DNA from 3 places in the Undibacterium sp. RuTC16W genome. Region 1 is predicted to be linked to each of the others. Evidence: predicted binding sites of a transcription regulator. Region 1 holds the regulator's gene; each other region holds the start of a gene.
What was found. The regulator sigma-54, encoded in region 1, starts transcription at its own class of promoters, with help from an activator protein. The targets are predictions, from matches to a motif close to TGGCANGNAANCTGCTTT.
Positions count from the first base shown of each region.

Region 1 (2,207 bases):
GTAGAGGTCGTGCGCCAGGCTTTCTACGTGGATATCTTTACCACTGATGTGCAGATTAATGTCTGCTTTATGCCGTTTTTCCTTTTCCCGGAGCTTGTCTACCGTCAGGATGACGGCGATATCAATGACTTGATCGAAGTGTCGCCTGATGCGCTCAAGCTTGTTTTGTACATGTTCACGTATTGCAGGAGTTACTTCGAGGTGATGTCCACTGATGGTGAGATTCATACTACGCTCCTATGGTGATGTTACTTGCTATAAATTTCTTCAGCATTTGCTCTGATGCATCGAGCTAAATTATATATAGCAATACAAAACGTAATTTCAAGGCTTAGTTACAAGACTAAATTACAGGTGTTCATTACAAGGATTTGCGCAGGCTTACTGGAGGAATTTTTAGGGCTTCACGGTATTTGGCAACAGTACGTCGCGCAATGACCATGCCTTGTTCACCCAGCATGTCTGCAATTTTGCTATCAGAGAGTGGGCTTTTCTGGTCTTCTGCTCCTATCAACTGCTTGATGAGTGCACGTATCGCGGTGGAAGATGCTTCCCCCCCCGTTTCCGTCGCGACATGGCTACCGAAGAAATATTTCAACTCAAACATACCATGCGGGGTAAGCATGTATTTCTGGGTCGTTACACGAGAAATAGTACTCTCGTGTAAACCTAGTGTATCAGCAATTTCGCGCAAAACAAGAGGGCGCATCGCAACCGCACCGTGAGTGAAAAAATTACGTTGTCTTTCAACTATCGCTTGTGCAACGCGCAAGATGGTGTCGAAGCGTTGCCGCATGTTTTTGATCAGCCAGCGCGCTTCCTGCAACTGCGATCCCATCGTTCCGTCACCGCGATTTTGCTTCATGATGTTGGCATACATACTATTAACGCGGAGCTTGGGCATGACATCCTGATTCAGCAAAACCTGCCAGCCATTTGCTGACTTTCTGACGATCACATCGGGGACCACATAGTCTGATGACGCCGCTGCAAAATCCGCACCTGGCTTAGGATTACACTGGCGAATCACTACCTGCGCCTCGCGCAAATCTTCATCATCGCAGTTGAGAATTTTTTTCAGTTTGTTGAAATCTCGCTGCGCAAACAAGATGATGTGTTCTTCAACAATCTTCAGCGCCAGACGACGTGTCACGAATGGAATCTTAGGTAAGCGTTTGATCTGCAAGGCTAGACATTCCGACGGCGTACGCGCACCAACCCCGGCGGGATCAAAGCTTTGCAGCATCGTTAATGCGAAAGATAATTCCTCTGGTTCTACACACAATTCAAGCGGCAAACTCGCATGGATTTCATCCAAGGTCTCCATCAGATAACCACTGAGATCCAGCGCATCAATCATCAGCTCAATTAAGGCACGATCACGCGGCTCACGAATATTCAGGCGCATCTGTTCCAGCAAATGATCGCGCAAACTGGTTTGCGCAGCTTCTAATTGCGGACGTCCATCCTCTTCCTCTGAAGACTTACTGCCTAGCGGTACATCATCAAAACTCCACTCTTCTTCGTTGGCGCTGGTGCTGTCCGCGGATGAAGCAACTTCCGCATTGTCACCGCTATCAGCAACCGGAGCGGCGGTCTCGGCACCGACTTCCTGTACTGCAAATTCAGATTCTGAATTATTGCTGGTGGTGCTAATCGCGCCATCGGCCAGCAATCGCACTGCATTATCCATGGGGTCATCAACCCGCTCCAGCATGGGATTATCAGTCAACAGGTTTTCCAGTTCCTGATGTAGTTCCAGCGTGGATAACTGCAAAAGACGAATTGATTGCTGCAATTGCGGCGTCAGCGCCAGGTGTTGTGAGGTACGTAGTTGCAGGCTTTGTTTCATCATCATCTCGCTTCCCGCTACATGCGGAAATGCTCTCCCAGATAAACCCTGCGTACGGATTCGTTCGTGATGATGTCTTCCGGTTTGCCACTCGCCAGCACTGCACCTTGATTGATGATGTAGGCGTGATCGCAAATACCTAGAGTTTCGCGCACATTATGATCGGTGATCAGCACACCGATACCGCGCTCTTTCAGGAAGCGTACGATACGCTGAATCTCGATCACAGCAATCGGATCAACACCTGCAAAGGGTTCATCCAGCAACACAAAGCGCGGATTCGTTGCCAGTGCCCGGGCAATTTCTACCCGGCGACGTTCACCGCCAGATAAAGAAAGCGCCTGATTTTCACGTA
Region 1 is NZ_JBMPPE010000002.1:464,038-466,244, forward strand. Features, by position in the region: gene hpf (ribosome hibernation-promoting factor, HPF/YfiA family) at 1-228, opposite strand, end outside; gene ACO0K4_RS06475 (RNA polymerase factor sigma-54) at 362-1,852, opposite strand; gene lptB (LPS export ABC transporter ATP-binding protein) at 1,870-2,207, opposite strand, start outside.

Region 2 (2,207 bases), on a different contig from region 1:
CAAGCGATCTGGGTGATACAAAACCTTACATAAGTCCACACTCACCAACGTACAAAAACTAAAGCTCCCGGAGGAGCTGTAGTTTTTTGTCGAGTTCTGTCGAGAACGGATCTGGATTGTATGATTTATTACCCTTTAATTACCCTTTACGACGACGTGCTGCCAGGATTGCCAACGCGCTTCCTACTAATAAAATACTGGCTGGTTCCGGAATGGGATTACCACCGTTTTGCTGTAAAAAGCTAAACGTATTCAGCGCGTATATACCGTTGTTATTGAGCGGAGCGTAGCTGGCGCCGCAGAGTGGCTGACCGCATAAACTGGTGGTCGCAATCATGTCAATGTCGGCAATGATAAACAGGGAACCTGAGCCGGGTGCATATTCGCCAGCGTGCCAGAATGCTGAGGTCACCTGATTCTCAACATTGCGGCCGCCTACGTGACCGTTGTGCGCCAAAATAGCGGATTCATCCAATTGACCAACGGCATAAAACTGCTGGACATTGGTCGCGTTACCGAAAGGACCGTTAAACAGCGGTGCACCACCGTTAGAGACGGAGCCCGTGCTGCCCGTCGTGCTCATCCCCAGGGTACTCCCCAAAACGTCGTGACCGGAATCATCCTGCAACAGAAACAGGTCACCGCCACCGAGGAAATAATTCATGATCGCTGCCGAAAAACCAGCGCCTTCGCTATCCGCAACCCAGGTGCCGACAAACATATCGACGCCCGCCAGCGTGCTGCTATTGACCGCAGTGAGATTGGTTGTGGTAATCGTGCGATTGACAATACCAGCGGGCCCAAAGTAGGCCGCATTCTCTAACGCGCCGCGAAAGCCTGTCATGTAAGAACCGTTCCAGGCCCAGTTACCGCTGCTGGGAATAAGGGAGCTGGCAGCACCCCCGACGACGTAGGCATTGGCCGAAAGACAGGTAATCGCCAGCGCCAGGCCGGCAAATAATTTTGATAATGCGTTGGACATAGTATCTCCATTGGGAATTAAAAGGATCTACGCCTGTCAAAACGGCGGGCGCTCAACACGCATTGCATAATTTATACCAGTTTTGTTAAGTGATTGATTTTAATCATCTATTTTAATAATTATTTAACAACAACATGATGTTTGTAAGAACGCCCGACGTTACAAGTTATCGGTAGAACTCAGTTTTCTCACAGCAAGCTGATTTATTTTTAGTTTGTTCAGCTCGTAAGGGGTGAGCGGTTTAATGTGAACGGTTTCAATCGGACGCATGCCAGCTTGTCAATACTCAAATAGAAAACCAAAGTTAAATCCATGTCCTGCTTCTTGTGGTTTTTAGGGCTTTATGACAATGTGCACTACCTCAAATTGTTGCCCCTTTCTGCTGCTCTTTTTTGTCGCTGCTTTTTCTTTGAAATCATTTAATGCCTGTTGTTGATCTATGCCGGTAATTTTTTATCTATTCTGCGCGACCATCGTGGCCTGGTTCTGCCTGGCGGGGCAGCGCGTATGGATGAGTATGTTTGTGCTGACGATAGCGTGGGCGGTAGTTGCATCACATGTCACGCTGGCCGGTTTATTGGCCATTACGTTGATGAGTGCTGCTGGCTGGGCTGCGCTGCAAGCCAAGGGCACACGACGGCAACTGTTGATGACGCTGACAGGTCTGATGGGATTATTGCTGGCATTGCATAAACTGCCGGGATTTCCTGATATCGCTTTACCCGAATTGAGTGTATTCACAGGCACTGACGCCAAGCCATTTTATTTGCATCTGGATAAAGCGATTGCGGGCTTAGTCATGCTGGCGGTATTTTGTCGTGACGATGCCAGCCGGCGCGGCGCGATCTGGCGCAATCCCGGCCTGTGGCGCCTGATGGTAACAAGCCTGACCGGGATTTTTATCATTGCTGTAGTCATTGGCCTGACACTGCCGCAGTGGAAATGGTCCGCCAGCGCATGGGCTTTTCTGGGTGTGAATTTGTTCTTCACTTGCTTGGCGGAAGAAGCGTTTTTTCGCGCCGGAGTGCAACAGGGATTGCTCGCACTGCTGCCGAAACATCGCTGGCTCTGCATCGGTATCGCCGCCCTCCTATTTGGACTGGCACATGCATGGGGCGGCTGGCGACTGATCGTAGTAGCAACGCTGGCAGGCGTAGGATATGGCAGGATCTACGAACGCTCAGGTGCGATTGCGATGGCAATCATTCTGCATTTTCTGGTCAAT
Region 2 is NZ_JBMPPE010000001.1:662,442-664,648, forward strand. Features, by position in the region: gene ACO0K4_RS02895 (hypothetical protein) at 1-16, shown strand, start outside; gene ACO0K4_RS02900 (PEP-CTERM sorting domain-containing protein) at 140-982, opposite strand; gene ACO0K4_RS02905 (lysostaphin resistance A-like protein) at 1,422-2,207, shown strand, end outside.
Region 2: ACO0K4_RS02900 (PEP-CTERM sorting domain-containing protein) is a predicted target of sigma-54. The motif match lies at 1,044-1,061, and genes of this name have one in related genera.

Region 3 (2,207 bases), on a different contig from region 1:
GCGGTGCATTTGATGCCGTAAAATTCACCACCGATATCAGCAATCCGGCTCGCCAGCTGATGGGTGCAGAACAAACGTCCTGGCTACAATCTCAGCTTGGTAAGTCCGCGGCGACCTGGCAAATTCTGGGGCAGCAAGTCTTGATGGCACGCATGAATATTCCCGCACCACTGGTACTGCAAGCAATCAATTTCAGTGATTACACCGCGCTACTGGTGAAAGCACAGACGGCACCTGCGACGTTGACGGCAGCCGAAAAACAAATCCTGGCGCAGCCATCGATTCCCTACAATCTTGATGCATGGGATGGCTACGCCGCTGCACGTGAGACAGTTTTTGCGACGGCTAAAGCACTGGATAAAAATCTGATCGCGCTGGCAGGCGATACTCATAACACCTGGGCCAGTGATCTTGCCGATCTGAGTGGGAACGCGGTTGGTGTCGAGTTCGGCGTGACCTCGGTTACCTCCCCCGGTTTTGAAGAAATTTTTCCTAAAGAAGATCCGGCTAAAGTCGCAGGCGGTCTCGAGCAGATCATCGGACCTTTGGTCTATGCCGAAACAAAAAGCCGTGGCTTCATGATCGTGACGGCGACACCGACTGAGGCCAGGGCAGAATGGCGCTACGTTAGCACGGTCAAGTCCAAAACGTATACTGTCGTGCCGGGTAAAACTTTAAAGACGTTACCGGGTGCTGCGAATCGAAAATTACTACCTGTGTAGTCGGGTCATCACGTTCGTCCTTTATCACTTCAAAAAAACCAGCAGGCTTGCTGGTTTTTTTTGTTTTTACCAAGCGATTAATCGCTGATCAGTATCCCCGCGTCGTCTGTTTTTTTTCCGATATTGACTTAGATTCTCTCTAGCAAGGCCTGATCTTGTTCTCGAATTTTATTTGGTGGCAGATATTCTTGCGCACGTTTTGCTACTTGATAACGCACCAGACTGAAGCGGTGGCCAACAATTCTTTGTCACTTGCACAAAATTGATGCGAATGCATCCGTAATCATTCCGCACGCTCACTGCAATTCGCATGACGCAGACCTCCTACCTCTGGCACGTAATCTGCTAAAGGTATTCATGCGAACTCCGCACCCCCCGCTTTTCTACTCGCTTTGTGATTAGTTTTTTCGTTTGCTTTTTCATTCGCTGTTTAATTGATTCACACTCACGCTTAGGAGCAACAAATGTCTCGTCGCACCCTATTAAAATCGACTGCAGTTGGCGCTTTCACCCTGGCTACTGCGGCTTGGTTGCCGCATGCGTATGCCGCTGACACGATCAAAGTCGGCATTCTTCACTCGCTATCAGGCACGATGGCGATTTCCGAAACGTCGCTGAAAGACGTTGCATTGATGACGATTGATGAGATCAATGCAAAAGGCGGTGTGATGGGTAAAAAGCTGGAGCCGGTGATTGTGGATCCCGCTTCGAACTGGCCTTTGTTTGCAGAAAAAGCGCGCCAGCTGGTTGCGCAAGATAAAGTCGCTGTCGTGTTTGGTTGCTGGACTTCAGTGTCACGTAAATCGGTATTGCCCGTGTTTAAAGAGCTGAACAGTCTCTTGTTCTACCCGGTCCAATACGAAGGCGAAGAGCTGGAAAAAAATGTGTTCTACACAGGTGCAGCGCCGAATCAGCAAGCGATACCGGCGACCGAATATCTGATGTCGAAAGAGGGTGGCGGTGCCAAGCGCTTTGTGCTGCTCGGTACGGATTATGTTTATCCACGCACGACCAACAAGATTCTGCGCGCTTTCTTGCATAGCAAGGGTGTGAAAGATACTGACATCGATGAGGTTTATACACCGTTCGGTCATTCTGATTATCAGACCATCGTCGCGAATATCAAGAAATTTTCTGCTGGTGGCAAGACGGCGGTGATCTCTACGATCAATGGCGATTCCAACGTCCCGTTTTATAAAGAACTGGGCAATGCCGGCCTGAAAGCGACCGACGTACCGGTTGTCGCATTCTCGGTAGGTGAGGAGGAGTTGCGCGGCGTCGATACCAAGCCTTTACTCGGGCACCTCGCTGCATGGAATTATTTTCAGTCAGTAAAAAATCCTGTGAACACGGCATTCATCAAGCAACGGAAAGAGTATGCCCTTGCCAAAAAACTGCCGAATGCCAGTACCGTCGTCACCAATGATCCGATGGAAGCAACCTATGTCGGTATTCATATGTGGAAGCAAGCAGTAGAAAAAGCCA
Region 3 is NZ_JBMPPE010000006.1:217,744-219,950, forward strand. Features, by position in the region: gene ACO0K4_RS13420 (alkaline phosphatase D family protein) at 1-722, shown strand, start outside; gene urtA (urea ABC transporter substrate-binding protein) at 1,187-2,207, shown strand, end outside.
Region 3: urtA (urea ABC transporter substrate-binding protein) is a predicted target of sigma-54. The motif match lies at 1,054-1,071, and genes of this name have one in related genera.